DNA from 4 places in the Priestia sp. YIM B13490 genome. Region 2 is predicted to be linked to each of the others. Evidence: riboswitches for the same ligand, from Rfam matches in the RefSeq annotation. Region 2 holds a riboswitch; each other region holds the start of a gene.

Region 1 (5,606 bases), on a different contig from region 2:
ATAATAAAGCAAGCCAAGATAATAAACGCAAAAGCTTGTTTGTCATTGAGGGGAAGAAATGACTGAAGCTGCTTAGCGATGCCAAATACATTTCCAATCAATGTAGTAAAAATCTCGCCCAACACAACTACCGTAAATAAAACATTCACCCACGCTGAGATATTTTTAACAACGGCACTCATCGGAATATCAAGTTGAAATGAATAAGGCAAATTGGAAAGGGCAAGATGAGTAGAAACAAGCATAAACGTAAGTACACATCCTCCTATTAAGGCCCCTTTTGTAATCACGCTCCTATCTTTCACCGAGCTTCCTAATGGGACCAAAACGGCCTGAGCCAAAGCTAGATTCAGGGAAATATATAAAAAGGGACTAACCGCCCACTTCCACTGCGTGACGAGCGTTAAATCCGGCTTCGTTTGAATCAGTGAGAAATAGCTGATATTCGGCATAAAGATGATAAAAGCAAATGAAAGCATCATCGGTACAACAAGAGAATTAACCATTAAAATACCGTTAATTCCTTTTGCGATAAATATATAAGTTAAAACAATTGTAAAAATCATTCCAACAGGAGGCCACAGCCCAAACTGTTCTTTTCCTATTGCTCCCGTACTCGCTAGCATGACTGAAGTTACTCCAAATAAAATGACAATCATTACACCGTTTACCACTTTTCCAAGCACATCACCAAATAAATATGTATTAAGCTGCTGATAAGAAGAAGCCCCAATTGCGTGCGAAAGCAGCATCATTTTTGAACCTAGCCAAATAAAAAACAAGCCGCTGACCAAAATTCCGACCATTCCAAGTTCCCCGTACTGTGTAAAAAATTGAACGATTTCCTTGCCTGTTGCAAAACCGGCTCCTACAACGGTGCCTACATACGTAGCAGCAACCTGCAGCGTGAGTTTCCACCTTTTCATGCCCATCACCCTTCTACCCTTCATAGTTCACTATATGTAGAAACGATAAAAAAAAGACGAGCCTTTTTACATGTAAATCTACGCATATCCCAGTGCTTGTGCCTTTTGGTTTATTTTTTTCATTTTCTTTTTGTATTTCTCACAAAAAACTCCTTAACCCCTAACATAACAGTCATTTTCAAACAAAATATACGGATATTTCCCCTTTAGCTTTTAAATTTTCCTCAATATTTGCTGGAAATTCACAATTTACTGTTGTATAATTTCTAAAAATCAGATAAATTATTAAATAAGTATTCTTTCTATTTAAAAAAATATGTTTCAATTATATACAATTGATTCTTATCATGAGAGGTGGAGGGACTGGCCCTTTGAAACCTCAGCAACCAGTCGTTAGAGACATGGTGCTAAATCCAGCAAGCAATTTATTGCTTGGAAGATAAGAAGGCGAAAAAAGTCTTCTTCTTAAGAAGACTTTTTCTATTTTATCGGCATATTGCATAAAACGAATCACTCGTGAAATAGAAGCGAAACAATTTAAGGAGGTTTTGACATGGGGTTACTTGAAGATTTAAAGTCTAAAATTTTAATTGGGGATGGTGCCACTGGTACCCTCCTTTACTCACACGGTATTGACAGCTGTTTTGAAGAACTAAACATCACCAAACCAGAAGAGGTTTCTCGTATTCACAGAGCCTATGTAGAAGCTGGTGCAAACGTTATTCAAACAAATACGTACGCTGCTAATTATCAAAAACTTGCCCGTTATGGATTAGAAGATTCAGTCAAAGACATCAATGTTGCTGGTGTAAAATTAGCAAAACAAGCTGCAAAAGATCAGGCTTACGTGGTTGGTACACTCGGCGGAATTCGTTCTTTCCAAAAAAACGCTATTAGTTTAGAAGAGGTTAAGCGAAGCATTCGTGAACAGATGTTTTGGCTTTTAAATGAAGGCGTGGATGGCCTTTTGTTTGAAACATACTATGATTTCGAAGAATTAAAAACCGTTCTTACACTGGCAAGAAAAGAAACGGATAAGCCTATTATTACTCACGTTTCCCTGCATGATATTGGCGTACTGCAAGATGGCCGCCCTTTAGCAGATGCATTAAAAGAATTAGAGGCGCTGGGAGCAGATGTTGTCGGGCTAAACTGCCGTTTAGGTCCTTATCATATGATTCAGTCTCTTGAAGAAGTACCGCTTCCTGATCGTGCTTTCTTATCTGCTTACCCTAATGCCAGCCTTCCGGCGTATGTGGAAGGAAAGCTGGAATATGAAACAAATGAAGACTACTTTGTAGAAAGCGCGCGTTTATTCCGCGAACAAGGGGTTCGCTTAATTGGAGGATGCTGCGGTACAACACCAGCTCACGTACGCGCAATGTCATCTGCCTTAAAAGAGCTGCCTCCGATTACAAGCAAAGTTGTTAAAATGAGACCTGCCGTTACGGTTCAAGAGCGTGAGCAGCAGGATAAACCTCATATGCATGAAATTGTGAAGAAGCGCCGCTCGGTTATCGTCGAGCTAGATCCGCCTAAACAGCTTGGTCCGACGAAATTTTTAGAAGGCGCAAAAGCACTTGATAAAGTCGGCGTAGATGCTATTACATTAGCTGATAATTCTCTTGCCTCACCTCGCATCAGCAACTTGGCAATGGCAACACTGATGCAGCAAGAAACAAAAGCACGACCGCTTATTCATATTACCTGTCGCGACCGAAATTTAATTGGACTTCAATCTCATTTAATGGGACTTCATACGCTAGGAATGAATCAAGTACTTGCAATTACGGGTGATCCGTCAAAAGTTGGCGATTTCCCTGGCGCCACTTCGGTCTACGATTTATCTTCATTTGACTTGATTAGTTTAATCGCTCAGTTTAATGAAGGACTATCTTATTCCGGCAAACCACTTGGTCAAAAAACCAATTTTTCCATTGCAGCTGCCTTTAACCCAAACGTGCGTCACTTAGACCGAGCCGTTCAGCGTTTGGAAAAGAAAATCGACTGCGGGGCTCACTATTTCATTACTCAGCCTCTCTATTCAACTAAGCAAATTGAAGAGGTATATGAAGCAACCAAACATTTAACAACACCGGTATATATCGGTATCATGCCGTTAACAAGCGCAAGAAATGCTCGATTTATTCACCATGAAGTACCTGGAATTAAATTATCAGAAGATATTCTAGAACGCATGGATGCAACGGGAAATGACCGAATCCGCGGTGAAGTCGAAGGTCTTGCGATTGCAAAAAGCTTAATTGATACAGCATATGAGTTATTTGACGGTATTTACTTAATTACGCCGTTTATGCGCTATGAAATGACCGAAATTCTAACACGCTATATTCATGACAAGCAACTTGTTACATCAGAAAGGAAGATATAAATGAGCTCACTTATCGAACAACAACTAAAGAAGCGAATACTCATCATCGATGGAGCAATGGGAACGATGATTCAAGATGCTGATTTAACCGCTGAAGATTTTGGCGGCGAAGAATATGAAGGCTGCAACGAATATTTGACTCGAACAGCGCCTCATGTGATTCAGCGCATTCATGAAGAGTACTTTGCAGCAGGTGCTGACATCATTGAAACCAATACGTTTGGCTCAACATCTACCGTACTTGATGAATACGATTTAGGTCACTTGGCGTATGAATTGAATATCGAAGCTGTGAAGCTTGCTTGTGCAGCCCGCGATAAATATTCAACTCCCGAATGGCCTAGGTTCGTAGCTGGAGCTATCGGTCCTACCACTAAAACTCTCTCTGTTACCGGAGGTATTACATTCCCTGAGTTAGTAGAATCGTATGAAGAGCAAGCTCGAGGTTTGTTAGACGGCGGCGTTGACTTGCTTTTAGTCGAAACCTGTCAAGATATGCTGAACGTAAAAGCCGCATTTTTAGGTATTACAGCGGCGTTTGAAAAACTAAAAACCGAAGTTCCTATTATGATTTCAGGAACAATTGAGCCGATGGGAACAACTCTCGCTGGTCAAGATATCGAATCTTTTTACTTATCACTGGAACACATGAAGCCTCTTTCAGTCGGACTTAACTGCGCGACAGGCCCTGAATTTATGACGGATCATATTCGCTCTCTTTCAGACCTAGCCACTTCAGCAGTTAGCTGTTATCCAAACGCTGGACTTCCGGATGAAGAAGGCAATTATCATGAATCCCCTGAGCTGCTTGCTCAAAAAATTAAAGGGTTTGCTGATAAAGGCTGGCTGAACTTTGTAGGCGGATGCTGCGGTACAACGCCTGCTCATATTAAAGCACTGGCGGAAGCGGTAAAAGAGGTTGCGCCCCGTTCGCTTGATCGCTCCGAGCATAACCATGCTGTAACCGGTATTGAACCGCTTGTATATGACGATTCTATGCGCCCTCTTTTTGTGGGAGAACGTACGAATGTAATCGGTTCTCGCAAGTTCAAGCGTCTGATTGCGGAAGGAAAAATTGAAGAAGCATCTGAAATTGCGCGTGCTCAAGTTAAAAATGGTGCTCACGTTATTGATATTTGCTTGGCAGATCCGGACCGTGAAGAAATGGAAGACATGGAGGAATTTATTCAAGAAGTTGTAAAAAAAGTGAAGGTTCCTCTTGTAATCGATTCAACGGACGAGAAAGTTATTGAAAAAGCTTTAACGTACTCGCAAGGTAAGGTCATTATTAACTCCATTAACTTAGAAGATGGTGAAGAGCGTTTTGATGCAATCTTACCGCTAGCAAAAAAATTCGGTGCAGCTCTGGTTGTCGGTACAATCGATGAAACAGGCATGGCCGTTACTGCAGAACGAAAAGTAGAGATTGCTAAACGCTCACATGATTTGCTTGTTGAAAAACATGGCTTTAATCCAAAAGATATTATTTTTGACCCTCTTGTGTTTCCTGTAGGGACTGGTGATGAACAATACATTGGTTCTGCTGAAGAAACAGTTAAGGGGATTAAAATGATTAAAGAAGCCCTGCCTGATTGCCTGACCATTCTCGGCGTAAGTAACGTGTCATTCGGTCTTCCTCCAGTCGGACGTGAAGTACTAAATGCGGTTTACCTTTATCACTGTACGCAGGCTGGACTCGATTATGCCATTGTTAATACCGAAAAGTTAGAGCGCTATGCTTCTATTCCAGAAGCTGAAATTGAGCTTGCTAATGCGTTATTATTTAACACAACTGATGAAACGTTAAGCACGTTTACCGACTTTTATCGTGATAAAAAGAAAGAAGCAAAAGTAGAAATTTCTACGTTAACACTCGAAGAACGATTGGCAATGTATATTGTCGAAGGTACAAAAGAAGGATTGCTTCCTGATTTAGAACAGGCTTTAGCTCAATATGATGATCCGTTAGATATTATTAACGGACCGCTTATGAAGGGGATGGCGGAAGTTGGACGTTTGTTTAATGACAACCAGCTGATTGTAGCAGAAGTGCTTCAAAGTGCGGAAGTGATGAAAGCATCCGTTGCCTTTTTAGAACCTCATATGGAAGCAACTGAAAATGATTCTGGAAAAGGCAAAGTTATTCTTGCAACGGTTAAAGGCGACGTGCATGATATCGGTAAAAACTTAGTAGACATCATTTTAAGCAACAATGGTTTTAAAGTAATAGATTTAGGAATTAAAGTAACGCCCCAGCAGCTGATTGAAGCAGTAAAAGAAGAAAAGCC
Region 2 (5,606 bases):
GGTCCATATACCTTGATGCTAAGCTTGTCGACAATGGGTCTTCCGCTTGCTGTTTCGAAGTATGTATCGAAATATAACGGTCTTGGAAACTACCGTGCGGGACAAGATCTGTTAAAAACAGGAATTCTATTAATGACAATAACGGGCATAATAGGTTTCTTAGTCCTCTATACAATGGCACCGTGGCTCGCTGAACTAGTCATTAACGGAAAAGATTCCTCAGGAAATAGTCAAAAAGACGTAGTGTACGTCATCCGAATGGTAAGCTTTGCTTTAATTATTATCCCGCCTATGAGTCTATTACGAGGCTACTTTCAAGGTAACCAGTCTATGGGACCGTCCGCGCTAAGTACGATTATTGAACAAATAGTGCGAGTGTTGTTCATTTTAGCAGGAGCATACGCTGTTATTCACCTTTTTCATAGCACAATGACAAAAGCTGTTGGAATCGGCACGTTTGGAGCGTTTATTGGAGGCGTAGGGGGAATTGGGATTCTTGGAGCGGTTTATTTGAAGCGCAAGCGGTTGATTATGAAAGAAGTGAACAGCGGAAAGAATAATAAGTCCGTTTCGTTCTCTTCAATGTTCAAAGAGCTTGTAACGTACGCCGTTCCGTTTGTATTAGTTGGTTTAGCTATTCCTATCTATCAAAATATTGATACGTTTACAATTAACATGCTCTTTCAATCAATAGGATATGGACAAGCTAAAGCCGAAACGATCAACTCCGTTATTGGATTAGCCCAGATTTTGGTGATGGTGCCAGTATCGTTAGCGACTGCCTTCAGCATGTCACTGATTCCGGGCATTACGTCTTCCTTTGTGCAAGGAAATTTACGGGAAGTAAAAGGGAAAATTACAAAAACGCTGCAGCTGCTGTTATTTTTTACTCTTCCTGCTGCCGTGGGGCTTTGTTTATTAGGCAAGCCGGTATATATGATGATTTTTGGAGCAAAAAACAGCCCTGAAATCGGTGGAATTGTTTTACAATGGTACGCGCCTGCTGCCATTTTATTTGCTCTTTTTACAGTAACAGCCGCAATTCTCCAAGGAATTAATCAGCAAAAGAAGCTAATCTTAGGCTTGGGCTTAGGAATTGTTGTGAAGATAGTATTAAACGTACTGCTGGTTTCAAGCTTAAAAGAAATTGGACCGGTTGTCGCGACTTACGGAGGGTATGGTGTATCGGTTATATATAACTTTTATTTAATTGAAAAATCCATTTCTTACCGAGTTCAATCACTGGGACAAGCTGCGTTGACACCTGTTTTATTAGTAAGTGTGATGTCAGCCGCTGTGATTATCGGCAATTATACTTCTCACTATTTTTTAGAAAATAAGCTGTCTGCATCTTCACTTGCGATTAGCACATCTTGTATTTCAATTGCTTTAGGTGCTGCCGTGTATCTAGGACTTGGCGTAAAAACAAGTTTAGGGCAATCCGTTCTATTAAATAGAAGAAAAAGAATGTAAAGGAGAGAAAGTAGTGTCAAAACGATTTGTACTAACCGTGGCGGCTGGAGGGTGTATAATAATTTCCGGCGCGCTGCTGCTATTAAATTGGGAAAGATTGTTTGGCGATTATCGTCTCGTTCAAACAGCAACAGCTGTATTCAAGCTAGAAGTGGGAAGTCAAGATGTAGCGAGGACTACAGATTCAGATGATGCTCTTCACTATATGGTGAAAAAAGGACATTTAGATGAATATATTCATATGATGAATGAAAAAGGCTATATGTTAAAAGAAAAAGATATTGATCATAACCGACTTGTTTTTAACGATGGACAAGAGGATGAGCAAATTTACTACAAGCGCTTTGCCAAGAAGTATACGATGATTGATGGAGAAGGGTAAAGGTTTTATATGGTATTTTAGTAGACTAAAATCTTATAACCCTACCTGTTTTTAAAGTTTTTTTGCGGAGAAGAAAAATAATATTGACAATTATGACAAAAAGCTTAATACTGACTTTATTACATAAAACAAATACAATTTGTTTCCTTATCAAGAGAGGTGGAGGGACTGGCCCTGTGAAACCCGGCAACCGCTGTCTATGACAGAATGGTGCCAAATCCTTAAGAGTGTACTGCTCTTAGAGATAAGGAAGAAGCTGAAACAAAGCTCTTCCTTATTTATTTAAGGAAGGGCTTTTTATGTATAAAAAACAATGAGGTGATAATTTGAACAAAGCAGACCGTATTAAACGAATGAAAACACCGGAAATTGATCCAAAGTATGAAGGACGAGTGCCTCCGGGTCAGGTAGTAACGGAGCGCTTTCCGATTTTACATGAAGGCGACGTGCCGGAGTATAACTTAGAGGAATGGACGCTTCGGGTATTTGGGTTGGTAGACAAGGAAGTGACGCTTTCGTATCAAGATATATTGGACATGCCGCAAACGACGGTGAAATGTGATATTCACTGCGTAACGAGATGGACAAGGCTTGATAATGAATTTACGGGCGTGCTGTTTACAGACTTTTTAAAAGCAGTTGGCGTGGAGCTAAAAAGTAAATACATCATGCTGCACGGAGATAATGACTATACGTCAAACATTGAGGTAAAAGATTTACTGAGAGACGATATTCTTCTCGCTCATTCCTTTAACGGAGAGCCGCTTACAGCTAAGCACGGATATCCGCTGCGATTGGTTGTTCCGCATTTGTACTTTTGGAAAAGTGTTAAATGGCTTCGAGGGTTTGAAGCTATTGATGAAAATCATCCTGGCTTTTGGGAGCAAAACGGCTTTCATCTTAGAGGAGATCCGTTTAAAGAAGAGCGTTTTTCTGGAGAAGATTTAGGCATTCCAGAAGATGAGTGGGTACATAAAGACTATGATTAATGAAAATGCCTATGCGTGTGCATAGGCATTTTGTCAGCGCTGGCGGTTTAATTCCCACACAACGTGGCGAAGTTCAGGCAAAATCAGCTTGGTCATAGCTAGACGAACAGCACCGCTTGATCCTGGTGTAGAAAAAACGGCTTTTTCGTTAATCGTCCCGGCAATTGCCCGGCTCATAATTGCTGCGCTGCCAATGTCTTCGGTGTAGCTCAGCATGCGAAACAGCTCGCCAAACCCAACGATTTCTTTATGAATCAGCGCTTGAACGGCTTCAATTGTGACGTCTCGTTTTGTAATGCCGGTCCCGCCGTTTGTGAGAACAACGTCAATGTCCTCAGCACTGCATCCGGCAAGTATCGCTTGTTGAATCGACGTTTGGTCGTCTTTTACAATTTCATAGGAAGCGACCTGCATGTCGTGTTCTTTCAGAAGTTGGATCATTAGCGCGCCGCTTTTATCGGTTTCTTTTGTACGTGTATCTGATACTGTAATGACTTTGCAGCGAACGGGCTGTGTTGCTTTGGATTTATGTTCATGTACGCTCATTATGTACCTCCTTTACGCTTCCGTACGCTTGTAGTCACCATTTTTGCCGCCAGATTTTTCAAGCAGATACGTTTCGCCGATAATCATGCCTTTATCAATGGCTTTGCACATATCATAAACGGTTAGAGCGCAGGCAGAAGCGGCAGTTAAAGCTTCCATTTCAACGCCCGTTGAGCCTTCCGTTTTAACAGTTGCTTCTATTAATAAACGGTACTGATCATTGCTTGTATCCCAGTCAAATGAAAGGTTTACGCCTTTTAATAAAAGAGGGTGACACATAGGAATAATGTCAGACGTGCGTTTTGCTGCCATGATTCCCGCTACTTGTGCGACAGCAAGCACGTCGCCTTTTCCAATTTTATGTTCTACAATGGCTTCGTGAATTTCTTTGTTAACGAGTATGCTTGAACGAGCTGTTGCAACGCGGCGCGTGATAGATTTTTCGCTAATATCGACCATGTTGGCACGGCCCTGGTCATTAAAATGTGTAAAAGAAGACATCGGTGTTTTCATCCTTTTTCAGTAAATTTTGTTGTATGATAGAAATAGTGAGATATGCTATGATTTTACACCATAGCGTAAAAAGTGAACAGACATAAAGGAAGTGAAGAATGTATGTTAGAAAGCAGAACACCTATTTCAATTCCTGAAGCAATTGAAAAAGTCATGACTTATAAAAGAAAAGGCAGCATCGAACGCGTATCGATCACCGAAAGCTACGGACGCTATTTAGGAGAAGATATTATCGCCGACCAAAACGTTCCTCATTTTAATAAATCGCTTTATGACGGCTTTGCGGTTCGAGCGCAAGACTGCGTAGAAGTCTCAAGTGAACATCCTGTTGAGTTCGAAGTAGTAGGTGAAATCGGTGCAGGCTTTGTTTTTGAAGAAGAAGTAAAGCCGTTTCAAGCGGTGCGTATTATGACAGGAGCGCAGGTCCCTCATTCATGTGATGCGGTTGTGATGCTTGAAGTAACGAAGTCGTATGAAAAAGAAGGCAAAACGTATATGGCGTTAAGCAGGCGGGCTTCAAAGTGGGAACACATTGCATTAAAAGGAGAAGAAAAAAAAAAAGGAGACGTGCTTGTTTCCAAAGGAACGCGCATTAATCCAGGCGTCACCGCTTTTTTAGCTACGTTTGGCTATGCGGATGTCGCTGTCGTGAAGCAGCCGGTTGTTGGCGTGTTAACAACAGGAAGCGAACTGCTTGATGTGAACGAGCCGTTAGAACCAGGAAAAATTCGCAACAGCAACTCCTATATGGCACTTGCGCAAATTGTAAGAAGCGGGGGAATTCCGAAATACTTAGGAAAGCTTGAAGATGATTTTGACCGCTGCTATGAAGCGGTAGAAAAAGCGCTTGAAGAAGTGGACATTCTACTAACAACCGGCGGGGTATCCGTTGGCGACTATGATTATTTGCCGGCTATTTATGAAAAGCTTGGTGCGAACGTGCTGTTTAACAAAATTGCGATGCGCCCAGGAAGCGTTACAACAGTCGCAGAACGAAACGGACAGCTGCTGTTTGGACTATCAGGAAATCCATCTGCTTGCTATGTCGGGTTTGAACTGTTTGTTCGTCCGATTGTTCGCAGCTTTTTGTATTCACCAGCGCCTCATTTACATAAAACAAAAGCGGTATTAAAGGGCCGTTTCAAAGAACCTAATGCTTTTACGCGAATGGTGCGAGGAGAGATTTCAGATGAAGGCGGAAAGCTTGTTGTGACGCCTGTTGGCATGGACAAGTCAGGGGCTATTTCATCATTAGCTGCAGCAAACGCGCTGATTGTTCTTCCAGGAGGAGAGCATGGATATGACAAAGGAACAGAAGTGAACGTGCTGCATCTCGAAAACGAAGGAACAAGTTCGCTATGGGTATAAATAGCATTCTGCTTATTGCTTGTCCTTTTTTTCAATAAGAACTTGAAGCAGCTCTGTAATTCTATCTAATTTGCTTTCAATGCGAACAAGTAAGTAAAAAGATAGGGCAATTGGAAAGCCTAAATCTTTAATATAGCTAACTAAGTTTTCTATAATAGCATACCTCCTTCACTTAGAAGATATATTATAATATGTGATTTCTCAGTATTTTTTAACTCAAGATAAAGATAGGGAAAATGGTGAAGGAAGCATTATTTATAAAGGACCCAATAAAGATAATATTGGAGAAGTTACATATAAAATTGAAGGTAGTTATGGCAGTATCGATGTAACTT
Region 3 (5,606 bases), on a different contig from region 2:
ATCCTGCGGTCCTAAGATAGCACCAAAAGCATTTTGTACAAACTTTACTTCTTCTGCTAGCTTTTCATCGCTTACCACAACTAGACCGCCAATGACGTCACTGTGACCGCTGAGATATTTTGTAGCACTATGAATCACAATATTTACACCAAGGTCAATCGGCTGCTGTAGATAAGGTGTTAAAAACGTGTTATCCACAATTGTAAGGAGGTTGCGCTCCTTCGCCAAACTTGCTACTGCTTTAATATCCGTTACCTGTAAAAATGGATTTGAAGGGCTTTCGATATAAATAGCCTTCGTATCTTTTGTGATAGCTTCTTCTACTTTCTCAACCTTCGTTGTATCAACAAAAGTTGTTTTGATACCAAACTTTGAAAATAATCGTGTTAATACACGATATGTCCCGCCGTACGTATCATGTGAAACTAAAATTTCATCCCCTGATTCAAAAATAGATAACACCGATGAGATAGCAGCCATACCTGATGAAAAAGCAAAACCAGCGTATCCATTTTCTAGCTGAGCAATGGTGTTTTCTAAAGCCTCACGAGTTGGATTTCCTGAACGAGAATAGTCATAGCGGCCGTTGTTCGTCTCATCTTCTTGGTTAAATGTAGATACCTGATAAATAGGTACGTTAACCGCTCCAAAATGACCGTCAATTCCTGTATTTGCATGAATTAAGTTCGTACCAAATCTATGTTTATTATTGTTGGTATGCATCAAATGCCTCCTTCAAATCTTTAATTAAATCATCTGCGTGCTCAATTCCAACTGATAACCGCAGTAAACAGTTTGTTACTCCGACACGATTTCGAATTTCTTCCGGAATATCAGCATGTGTTTGACGAGCTGGGAATGTCATTAAACTTTCCACGCCTCCTAAGCTTTCTGCAAATGTAATAACTTTGACATTTTCTAAAAGTACTGACACGATGTCAGGGTGTGAGACAGCAAAAGAAATCATGCCTCCAAATCCAGTTGCTTGTTTCTTCATGATTTCATAGCCTGGATGTGTTTCAAGACCAGCGTAATACACTTTTTCCACGAGATCATGAGCAGTAAGCCAATTTGCAATTTTCAGTGCATTTTCATTATGCTTTTCCATACGAAGCGCTAGCGTTTTAACACCGCGTAATAACAGCCAGCTATCCTGTGGACCTAAGATTGCCCCAGCTGCATTTTGATAAAAACGAATTTTCTCTCCTAAGCTACTACATCGAGCGACTACAAGACCAGCAACTACATCATTATGACCCCCAATGTATTTGCTTGCACTATGTATCACAATATCTGCTCCAAGCTCTAAAGGACGCTGATAATAAGGGGACATGAAGGTATTGTCAACGATGGTAAGCAAATCATGCTGTTTAGCTAACGCAATTGCTTCTGGCAAATCAGTCACGTGCATCATTGGATTCGTAGGTGTTTCAATAAATAAAGCTTTCGTATTGGGACGAAGCGCATCTTTTACTTGTTCGAGATGGGCTGTGTTGACGTACGAAACAGTAATTCCTTGCTCTGAAAAAATTTCATTTAGTACTCGGTACGTTCCTCCGTATAAATCCTCTGATACAATTAAATGATCTCCGTTTTTAAATAGTGCTAAAACTGCCATTACACCCGCCATTCCTGAAGCGAATGCTACTCCTACTTCTCCTTTTTCCAAAGCAGCAATTGCTTCTTCCAATGCTGTACGAGTAGGATTTGCCGTACGTGCATAGTCAAATCCTGTACTTTGCCCTAAAGCAGGATGAGCAAATGTTGATGCTTGGTAAATGGGGGTTGTAATAGAACCTGTTGAAGGGTCACGACCTACTCCTGAACGAACTAATAAAGTTTCAATTTTCATCTATTTCTCTCCTTAACTCAAAATAAAAAACACTCTTCACAGATGGAAGAGTGTTCGTTTATACACGATTTCTCTCATCTGTTAGAACAATACTGATGTTCCACAGGAATTAGCACCGTTCAAATGAATGTTTCATTTGATGGTTGCCGGGCATCGCAGGGCCAGTCCCTCCGCCACTCTGGATAAGAGTTCTATATAATTGTTGGTGGTTAACGTTTGTTGTTAATAACTTTAATAAAGATTTTCTATATTGTCAACATAATTTTCTAAAAAATTTAAATCGTCTCATTTGTTTATTCAATATACTTGTCCTGATAAACACATAAAAAAAGAGACGAAAGCGAGGTCTCTTTTTTTAAGGCAAGTGTACAGATTTTACGTGAGCTAACTTCCAATACATACTTTCTCCATTTGCCGTAATTAGTTCAACAATATTATTAGAAACTTCTTTAAGTACGCCAATCTTTTCTGATTGATCCCCTAAATCTAATACGACCAGCTGATTTTCATATTTTTTAAGCTGCTCTTCAAAGTTTCTGACAAAAGGTGCAGAGGCGGGCCTTACGGGGAGCTCTTTGTCACTTAAAGAATAAGGGGTTAACTCATTACTGTAAGGGGTAAGCCATTTCAAATGATGCAGAGAAACAAAGACATTTTTATACACTGGAGAATAAAACACAAGATAATCATTCAGCACGCTTGTGATATAGCCATGCAATGATTTCCCTCCCGTTACATAAATTTCAATAAATTTCCCTTTTGCCTGCTGTAAAATATTACGATAAGAAATCCGCTGACTTTCTTCTATCAAATTCTCTTCTATTTCACGTAAAACCGTATAGTCTTCTTCGGATACTTCCCGCAAACGATGCATGTGTAAAAGAGGAATATACAAATAATCATGTCCATTATACAAAACCATAATATCTAATCCAAGATCAATAAGTCTGCCAACAAATCTCGTTTTACCTGAAATATCCAACTCCACAATTTTATTGATATAATGATTCATACTCATACTCATTCTCCTCCTTTTTCCTATATGTTAGAAAAGGTGCTTTATAAGCACCTTTTATGTTCCATTTCATCATGCTTTCCAACGATAATTTTTCGTTTTAATAACTTTCTCGGCCGGTGCTGAAGAGCGTGAACCCGTACGGCGTCCTCGAGAGCGATCGTCTGTGCGTCCACCCGTACGGCGTCCTCCCGAGCGATCGTCTGTGCGTCCACCCGTGCGGCGTCCTCCCGAGCGATCGTCTGTGCGTCCACCCGTGCGGCGTCCTGTACGTTCTCCCGTACGGCTTCCTGTACGTTCTTCTGTAGACTTCGCAGCTTCAGCCTCTCCATTTTCTTCTGTTTCTTCATTATTTTGATTGTTATCGTTTTGCTTAAAAGCCCCTTTTGCTCCCACACAAATGGTTTTAACGTGTCTTGGCTGTAAGCGTAATACTTGATTATTCTGCACAAGTGTAAATGTACCATTTCGGCTTTGTACTAACACGCCCTCTACAGCTTCAGGTCCTCCATTATTGATTGATACCCATTTATGAGAAAGGTGGGCAAAAAGATCGTTAAAGCTTTTGGATTTCATATATTCTGGTTCTTGGCTCACTAAGAGTTCATTTGCAGATTGACTAGTTTGATCTCCGTTGTTGTTTTGATATTCACTCACACTCTTAACGTGTTCAGTATTAATATAGACGACACCGTCGTCCTCTGTGAGTAATACTATATAAGCAGATTCAAATGAACCTAAGACATCAAGAAGCTGACCTGCTTTTTTCTCAGGTCCACCTTGGTTAACCTGCACATATTTAGTTTTCATCAATGATAAAGTTGTAGCAAAAGTTTTTCCTCGATATAATTCTAATTCTGCGCTAATTCCAGTAAACGTTTGTGCCGAATTTGACATAGTATCTTCAGTGATACTTTTTACATGCGCTAAGTGATAATATACAAGTGTATATTCTTGTTGATTATTATTTTGGTTGTTTTGGTTGTTTTGGTTGTTATTTTCACCATTATTGTTATTATTGTTATTGTTGCTTTCCACTGCTAAGATTAAATAATCTGATTGCACGTCAACCAAATAACCTGTTTTAGATTCAGGTCCTCCACGATAAACGGTCACCACTCTTCCTTTTAGGGGTTTGAAGTGAGAAGAATAGCCTTTATCAGGCATTTGTATATTTCGGCTGCGTTTTTGGCTTGATTTTTGGCGTGGATTTTGATTTTGCCCTTGTTCTTGGCCATAGTAATAGTTACTCATTGTTTTTCCTCCTTATTAGTTATCCTTATTGGTCATTCATACTGTATATATACGTATCATGTACAGCTATTGATTTCCTGCATTTGCCTATTATTAACAAAATCCACTGTTGCCTATAAATTGCCTATAAATCTACCTCTTTTTAAAGAGTCAAAAGGTTATTTTCAATATATGCTGTTCGTTCTTTTATAAAAGACAGCATAAATTCCGGTTCTTTGTGAAATTGTTCCAAGTTATCTTTTACGTAAGGATCTTTTAATACATAAGGAGCAATATACTCATGCAGTTGATAAATGATTGGTTTCATGTATTCTATTGTAAATTGATTATTTAGAACATTGTTCATTTTTTGAATATACCGCTTTTTAATGCTGTTCACGGCCAGTAAGCGAGCTGTAAGCGTATTAAATCCTTGTGCGCGGACATAGTCTCCTTCCATTACTTTTCCATTTACATCTCTTCCCCAAGTTGCATCATAATCCCATGGAATCAGTTCAAAGCGCCCGCTTTCATGATTTAGATAGAGGGCATAGTTATGGACAAAACCGTCGTAATTCTGCATACAAATAATACCGACTAACCAAGATAAGTAGCGGTCGACGTTCAGGTACTTCTCAATATTCTGTTCGAATTCCGTATTTGTCCACGTATTAAGATTAAATATAAACTTTTCTAATTTTTCCTCATCCCCTTCTTTCACTGCTTTATCTTCATATCCAGATAACAAAGTTGTTTTCGGCCTTTTATCCAAATCGCTCATCAAAGAAAAATTAGCATCTCCGTCCACTGCATAAAATATGGATCCATCCGCTAAATTTCTTTTTTTCAAAAATAGTTCATCTACCGATTCGAGTTGAAGATATATTCCTTCATTTTTCCCATTAATCTTAAGAGTGACAAACTGAGAATGAGGAGATAAAACGTCTAAAGAAGAGAAAAAATCGAGGGACAATTTGTTGCGCATAAGCGATGGATCTTTGTATTCAGCGTTTAGGTGTATTTCTTTGGCTCGCTGAAATATTTTTGGAGAATAAAATTCAATATAATATGACTTTTTTTTCATCTTCCGAATGTGGGAGCCTCTTAGCAGCAAATCAATATCGTAGCGTTTTTTGTTAAACTTCATCGTTGCCTGAACCGCTTCTTCTGACCAAATATCTCTTTGCATTTCCTTTAAATCTTTTACATTCACAAACAGAGCGTATTGAGGGATTTCTTTTTGCTTCATTATTCGACCACCTTTCTTCAATTATTAAAGTATATGAAGGGTAAATTCTCCATGATACCCCACCTCATCAACTATTTGCGCAAACTCCACTTTTGACTCATATCAAGGACAAGCATCAGTGCGTATTCTATTAATGCAAGACCTAGTCCAATTGACAAGGAGGTTTTTGTATTGCATATTACACCTGAAAAAATTAAAGAGGCTGCTGAAGCCCTGGAATGTACAGAACTGAAATCTTTTATGTTTCAAGAGCCAAC
Region 4 (5,606 bases), on a different contig from region 2:
CATTTCCTTAAGAGGAAGTTCGATCGTTGTTATTTGTAAATAAGAAGAAAGCGGATGATTATCAAAACCAATGATAGCTAATTCACCAGGAACTGAAATACCCGCTTGTTCGCACTGAGCTTTTATTCCGATAGCTACTTGATCGTTTGTTACTAAAAGCGCCTGAGGCCGATTTTTCATCTGCACTAGTTTTTCCACCACTTTTTCACCATCTGTCACGTTCAAACAGCCTTGAAAAACCCATTCCGGATGATAAGGCTGATTTATTCTTTCTACATATTCTTTGTATGCTTGTTGCCGCTGTTGACTATTCGTACCCGTCATCCTTCCAATACAGTAGCCAATATCCGTATATCCTTTTTCTTTTAAATACATAAGCGCCTGCTTAAAAGCTGCATAATGATCAACGTAAACGGAGCGAATAGAACGATTCTGTACGTTTTCGCACACGGCTATCGGCCCGTACTGCTGATAATATTCAATCGTGCTCCAGCTGCTTGCTCTAGAACAAATAATCACTCCATCAACTTGCTTTGTTTTTAGCATATGAAGCGCTTCTTCTTCTTTTTTTACATCATAGTTCGTCTGACAAATAACAAGCTGATACTGCTTTTCTAACGCCTGAGATGCCACTCCTTCTAAAAGCAGACTAAAATACGGATGATTAATAAAAGGCAAGACGACGGCAATCATATTTGTTTTCCCTTTTGATAAGTGAACGGCATTAATGTTTTGTTCATAATTAAGTTCGTGAATAACCTGCTCTACCAGCCGGCGTTTTTCTTCTTTTACATACGGATGATGATTTAGCACCCGGGATACAGTCGAAACAGATACACCAGCTTTTTTTGCGATATCTCGGATATTTGTCATGTTTTCACCTTTTTCTCTTGCGCTGAAACGCGTTTCATACTTTATTCTCATTATAAAGTGAAACAGCAAGAAGCTAAACCCGTTACCATCGTGTTTTTACTCATTTACGTAAGGAGGTCATTTCATGGGTATTTTATTATTCATTTTATTATGCGGAATTGAAATTGGAGGAGCGGCTTATGCACTTAAACAGAACGAGACGCTTTGGAAGGAGTTAGATGATGAAAAGCCGACTGATTTTTTTAAACAGTAAAAAACCCTTAAAAAGAACATTCTTTTTAAGGGTTTGATATTACGCAGCTTCTTTAGATGACTTTGACTTTTTATTTAAACGAGGAAATCCAATTACAATTGCAATGATCCCGCAAACCGCTGTTAACATTGGGTAGAATGTAAATGGAATAATCTCAATCGGTGAAACTTTAGCAAATCCTGCTGCGAGAAGCATTTGTGCGCCGTAAGGGATAAGCCCTTGAACGCTGCATGAAAACAAGTCAAGCAGACTGGCTGATTTACGATTATCAATTGAATACTTATCAGAGATTTCTTTTGCTAACGGACCTGCCGTAATAATTGAAATCGTGTTATTAGCCGTTGCTAAATTTGTTAAACTTACCAGTCCAGCGATGCTGAATTCTCCGCCTTTTTTTGTTTGAATGCGTCGTGTTAATAAATTCAATAAGAACTGAATACCGCCATTATAGCGAATAAGCTCAACCATTCCGCCGATTAGCAGAGATAAAATAATTAACTCTGACATTCCGCCAATACCTTCTGTCACAGTTTTAGCAAGAGAAGAAAGCGTGTAGCTTCCGTCAGCTAATCCAATCACGCCGGCTAGCACAATTCCTCCGGTTAAAATGCTTAATACGTTTGCACCAAATATGGCAGCAACGAGTACGCCGACATAAGGCAAGATTTTAAACCAGCTAAAATCTTTAATTTCTACTGATGATGTATTGCCTAGCGTCATTACAAGCAATAAAATTACCGTAACAATCGCTGCAGGAAGGACAATAAAAAAGTTTACTTTTAATTTATCTGACATATTTGTTTTTTGCGTACGAACTGCTGCAATGGTTGTATCAGAAATTATCGATAAATTATCTCCAAACATTGCACCACCAATAACGGCAGCAATGGCCAATGTAATGGATACATGCGCTTGCTCACTGATTCCTACAGCAATAGGCCCTAGCGCAGCGATTGTTCCCATTGATGTTCCCATCGAAATGGAAATGAATGCGCCAATAACAAAGATTCCGACTACCACTAAGCTTTGCGGAAGCACAGAAAGCGCTAAGTTTACCGTTGAATCAACAGCTCCCATGCCTTTAGCAACTTGAGAAAAAGCACCTGCTAAAATAAAAATAAGCACCATAATAATGATATCAGGATGCCCTGCTCCTTTAGCAAAACGCTCCACTTTTACATTAAGTGAATCTTTGCGATTCATAGCCAGCGCCACGATGGCTGCAATGATAATGGCTACTAATACAGGCAGCTTATAAAAATCTCCCGTTATAATTCCTGATCCGACAAACAGGACTAAAAAGACGCCCAGCGGTAACAGCGCCCAGCCGTTTCCTTTTTGTTGTTCCATTCTTAACACCTCTTGTTTACGTAATAAAAAAAGACCTCTTCTTATTGATAAGAAGAGGTCTCTTATTTGTATCATAAGATTACCCTTCTCATCTTCCAAACGAAACATCGTCTGCTGGATTTGGCACCGCACTGCGTACAGCCAGTTGCCGAGACATCATAGGGCCAGTCCCTCCGTCTCTCTTGATAAGAAGTTTATAGTTGTTTTAAAAATAGTCTTTCACTACTGTAATCTCTTTTTATTTAATTGTCAAATGCTATTTTAGAAAAATATATAGTGCGAAAATTCTCACATCAATTAGCTACGTCTCGTTTTAAAAACGCTGCCCATGCCACGCCCATAAAGAAGACAAAATGAGCAACTAAGATGAAAATGGAAAATGGAATCGTCATGCCGTCAAATATCGTCTTCATTCCGTCCATATACTGCACAAAGTTTGTGTTGGCGAACAGTAAAAATTTTCCCCACCATAAACCAAACTGTGATACTAGTCCTGTTACTGCTTTCGCCCCGATACTTACGACAATAGCCAGACTGGAAGCAAGCGCGCTGTTTCTAAATAAAGACGACAGCATGAATGCAAATGTCATCATCATAAACGTTTCCATATACGCGCTGTCATACGTAAGCGTAATGTTTTTAAGCAGCTGCGCATCTCCTTCTAGACTGGTAAAGCCAAAGAACAATGCTCCCCATACAAACGAAAAAAGCAAATAGCTCAGTAAATAATACAAGCTAATTAAAATGAGGGTTATGTACTTGGATGCTAAAATCGTTGAACGTCTAGCAGGGCGAATTAAAAGAAGCTTAATGGTACCTGCTTCAAACTCTTTTGCAACCATTGACCCTCCAACAGCAAGCGCGAAAAATTGAACGAGAATCAGCATACCTGAACTAAATGACAGGAAGTTCAAAATGTTGTCTTCTGTTCCTGCACTGTTTGCTACTTTCTTCATTAAAAGAGCCATACAAAGAGTTAAAATACCGATTGTAATAAACGTGACTTTTGTACTTCTTTTATGAAACCATTTCATATGTTCATTTTGAATTAGCTTAAGCATGGTGCTCTCCTTCCGTAACGGACATAAACGAATCTTCAAGCGTCTCATACACAGGAGTGATTCGGTAGACTAAAATATCGCTGTCCACTAATTTTTTATTCACAGCTGGAATTTGTTCTTTTACAATCGTCACGTCGATACTATGTGATCTCATCGTTACTTCAAATTCTTGTGATAAAAGATCCGCTGCTTTTTGCGCATCAGACACTTCAAATTCTACGTACGTTCCTTGATCTTGACGATTTGGAGATAGATCTTGAATGGCTTTTAACTCACCGTCTTGAATAATGCCAACGCGGTCACATAGTGCTTCTACTTCTTTTAATAAGTGGCTCGCGATTAAGATCGAAATTCCTTCTTCCCTGCAGAGGGTTTGTAAATATGTACGAAATTCTCTCATTCCCGCTGGGTCTAGACCGTTTGTTGGTTCGTCTAGTAAAAGCAATGCAGGCTTATGTAAAATAGCTTGAGCTACTCCTAAACGCTGTCTCATCCCAAGAGAATACGTCTTCACTTTTGCATGAATGCTGTTTTCAAGCTTTACTAAAGCAATCACTTCATCCAAGCGTTCTGATGTGATCCCTTCATGCATATTCGCAAAGTGTTTTAAATTTTGATAGCCCGTCAGATAATCATAAAACTCAGGGTTTTCAATAATCGCTCCAATTGATTTCATAGCTGATGTAAACTGTTCTTTTAAAGGAAATCCATTGACGATAATTGTTCCCTCTGTTTCTTTGATGAGTCCTACGACGGTACGAATTAACGTTGTTTTTCCAGAGCCGTTCGGACCAAGCAATCCGAAAATCTCACCGCGCTCAACCGATAAGGATACATCATGCAAAATGGTTTTCTTCCCAATTACTTTACTGACATGATCTACTTGTAGCACTGTTTCTGTCATCATGTACATCCTTTCTTTAATTAGCAATACGCTTTCTATTGTTTCTCTTTTTTAACTATTTGTCTACTATAACCTTATTTTTGGAAAAGTAGCCCATTCAAATCATTCGTATTATCCGCTTACATTTGATAAAATAAAACAAACTTTAGTTAGAGGAGGACTTCTACATAATGAACTTAACCGTATACCTTGCCGGGCAAATTCACGATAACTGGAGAGACGAAATTAAAAACCAAGCAGAACAATTAAACCTTCCCCTTACCTTTGTCGGTCCCATGACAGACCATGACCGCTCCGACAACATTGGAGAAGAAATTTTAGGAAAACAGCCTAACGCTGTCTTAAAAGATGAAGCTGCTTCTCAAATTAATAATTTACGTACGCAGGTGCTCCTTAAAAAATCTGATGTGGTTATTGCTTTATTTGGCGAAAAATACAAGCAGTGGAACAGCGCAATGGATGCGGCGACAGCCATTGCATTAGATAAACCGCTAATTTTGGTTCGCCCTGAAAAACTGCACCATCCGCTTAAAGAACTGTCAAACAAAGCCCAGGTTGTAGTCGAAACGCCAGAACAGGCTCTTCAAGCATTAGCTTATATTTTTGAATAACAAATAAGAGCTGTCGGTTCTGGACAGCTCTTATTCTTCATTTATCCCTCAAGCTCCTTACTGGGGGGAATATTTTTTAGCAAGCTCTAAGGCTATTCCTTTTAGTTTCTTTCATTTCCAACATCAAAACAAGCCAAATTGTACTTAGCTGCTCACTTTTTTGATCCTGACGTTCCATAATCTTTAATCATTAATTTTACATCATAGTTAATTGGAACTTCACTAAATGTTTGATCCCAATTGTCTTTAACCCTCATCCATACTCTGGGCCTTTTAATTCTCAATTGATTTCCGAACCCGGCCACATCGACTTTATATTCTTTTTGCATTTTTTCTACCGTGTTTTTTACGAGGTGCTCCACTTTTTTTTCTGAGTTTTTTTGCACCTTCTGTAAAAATTGATTTTTTAAAGGATTTCCTGAGACCACCCAATTTTCAGATAGCCTCCCCTCGGATTCAATATGCACATCGAAGGAGATGCTATTTCCTTTAACATGAGGTTCAATATGACTTTTCATGGATTCTATTTCGTATACAATCAGCTGACCGGTCTT

What was found. Region 2 has a riboswitch for S-adenosylmethionine ahead of ACFX4R_RS01675 (sulfite oxidase-like oxidoreductase). Riboswitches for the same ligand answer to the same signal wherever they lie in the genome.
Region 1: it holds a riboswitch for S-adenosylmethionine, as region 2 does, so the genes downstream of both, ACFX4R_RS06675 (bifunctional homocysteine S-methyltransferase/methylenetetrahydrofolate reductase) here and ACFX4R_RS01675 (sulfite oxidase-like oxidoreductase) in region 2, are expected to answer to the same signal.
Region 3: it holds a riboswitch for S-adenosylmethionine, as region 2 does, so the genes downstream of both, ACFX4R_RS06065 (trans-sulfuration enzyme family protein) here and ACFX4R_RS01675 (sulfite oxidase-like oxidoreductase) in region 2, are expected to answer to the same signal.
Region 4: it holds a riboswitch for S-adenosylmethionine, as region 2 does, so the genes downstream of both, ACFX4R_RS11935 (Na+/H+ antiporter NhaC family protein) here and ACFX4R_RS01675 (sulfite oxidase-like oxidoreductase) in region 2, are expected to answer to the same signal.

Annotation. Positions count from the first base shown of each region.
Region 1 is NZ_JBHZOT010000002.1:240,925-246,530, forward strand. Features, by position in the region: gene ACFX4R_RS06670 (YkvI family membrane protein) at 1-926, opposite strand, end outside; SAM riboswitch class I at 1,266-1,372, shown strand; gene ACFX4R_RS06675 (bifunctional homocysteine S-methyltransferase/methylenetetrahydrofolate reductase) at 1,480-3,318, shown strand; gene metH (methionine synthase) at 3,319-5,606, shown strand, end outside.
Region 2 is NZ_JBHZOT010000001.1:319,188-324,793, forward strand. Features, by position in the region: gene ACFX4R_RS01665 (putative polysaccharide biosynthesis protein) at 1-1,473, shown strand, start outside; gene ACFX4R_RS01670 (hypothetical protein) at 1,487-1,855, shown strand; SAM riboswitch class I at 2,000-2,106, shown strand; gene ACFX4R_RS01675 (sulfite oxidase-like oxidoreductase) at 2,182-2,844, shown strand; gene ACFX4R_RS01680 (MogA/MoaB family molybdenum cofactor biosynthesis protein) at 2,878-3,390, opposite strand; gene moaC (cyclic pyranopterin monophosphate synthase MoaC) at 3,403-3,891, opposite strand; gene ACFX4R_RS01690 (molybdopterin molybdotransferase MoeA) at 4,006-5,271, shown strand; gene ACFX4R_RS01695 (YvrJ family protein) at 5,284-5,427, opposite strand; gene ACFX4R_RS01700 (hypothetical protein) at 5,465-5,606, shown strand, end outside.
Region 3 is NZ_JBHZOT010000002.1:125,535-131,140, forward strand. Features, by position in the region: gene ACFX4R_RS06060 (trans-sulfuration enzyme family protein) at 1-723, opposite strand, end outside; gene ACFX4R_RS06065 (trans-sulfuration enzyme family protein) at 707-1,852, opposite strand; SAM riboswitch class I at 1,924-2,041, opposite strand; gene ACFX4R_RS06070 (hypothetical protein) at 2,208-2,870, opposite strand; gene ACFX4R_RS06075 (spore coat protein) at 2,940-4,034, opposite strand; gene ACFX4R_RS06080 (CotH kinase family protein) at 4,264-5,349, opposite strand; gene ACFX4R_RS06085 (CotG/ExsB N-terminal domain-containing protein) at 5,521-5,606, shown strand, end outside.
Region 4 is NZ_JBHZOT010000003.1:397,313-402,918, reverse strand. Features, by position in the region: gene ACFX4R_RS11945 (LacI family DNA-binding transcriptional regulator) at 1-873, opposite strand, end outside; gene ACFX4R_RS11940 (hypothetical protein) at 998-1,126, shown strand; gene ACFX4R_RS11935 (Na+/H+ antiporter NhaC family protein) at 1,166-2,476, opposite strand; SAM riboswitch class I at 2,562-2,668, opposite strand; gene ACFX4R_RS11930 (ABC transporter permease) at 2,770-3,537, opposite strand; gene ACFX4R_RS11925 (ABC transporter ATP-binding protein) at 3,530-4,441, opposite strand; gene ACFX4R_RS11920 (YtoQ family protein) at 4,612-5,052, shown strand; gene ACFX4R_RS11915 (Ger(x)C family spore germination protein) at 5,205-5,606, opposite strand, start outside.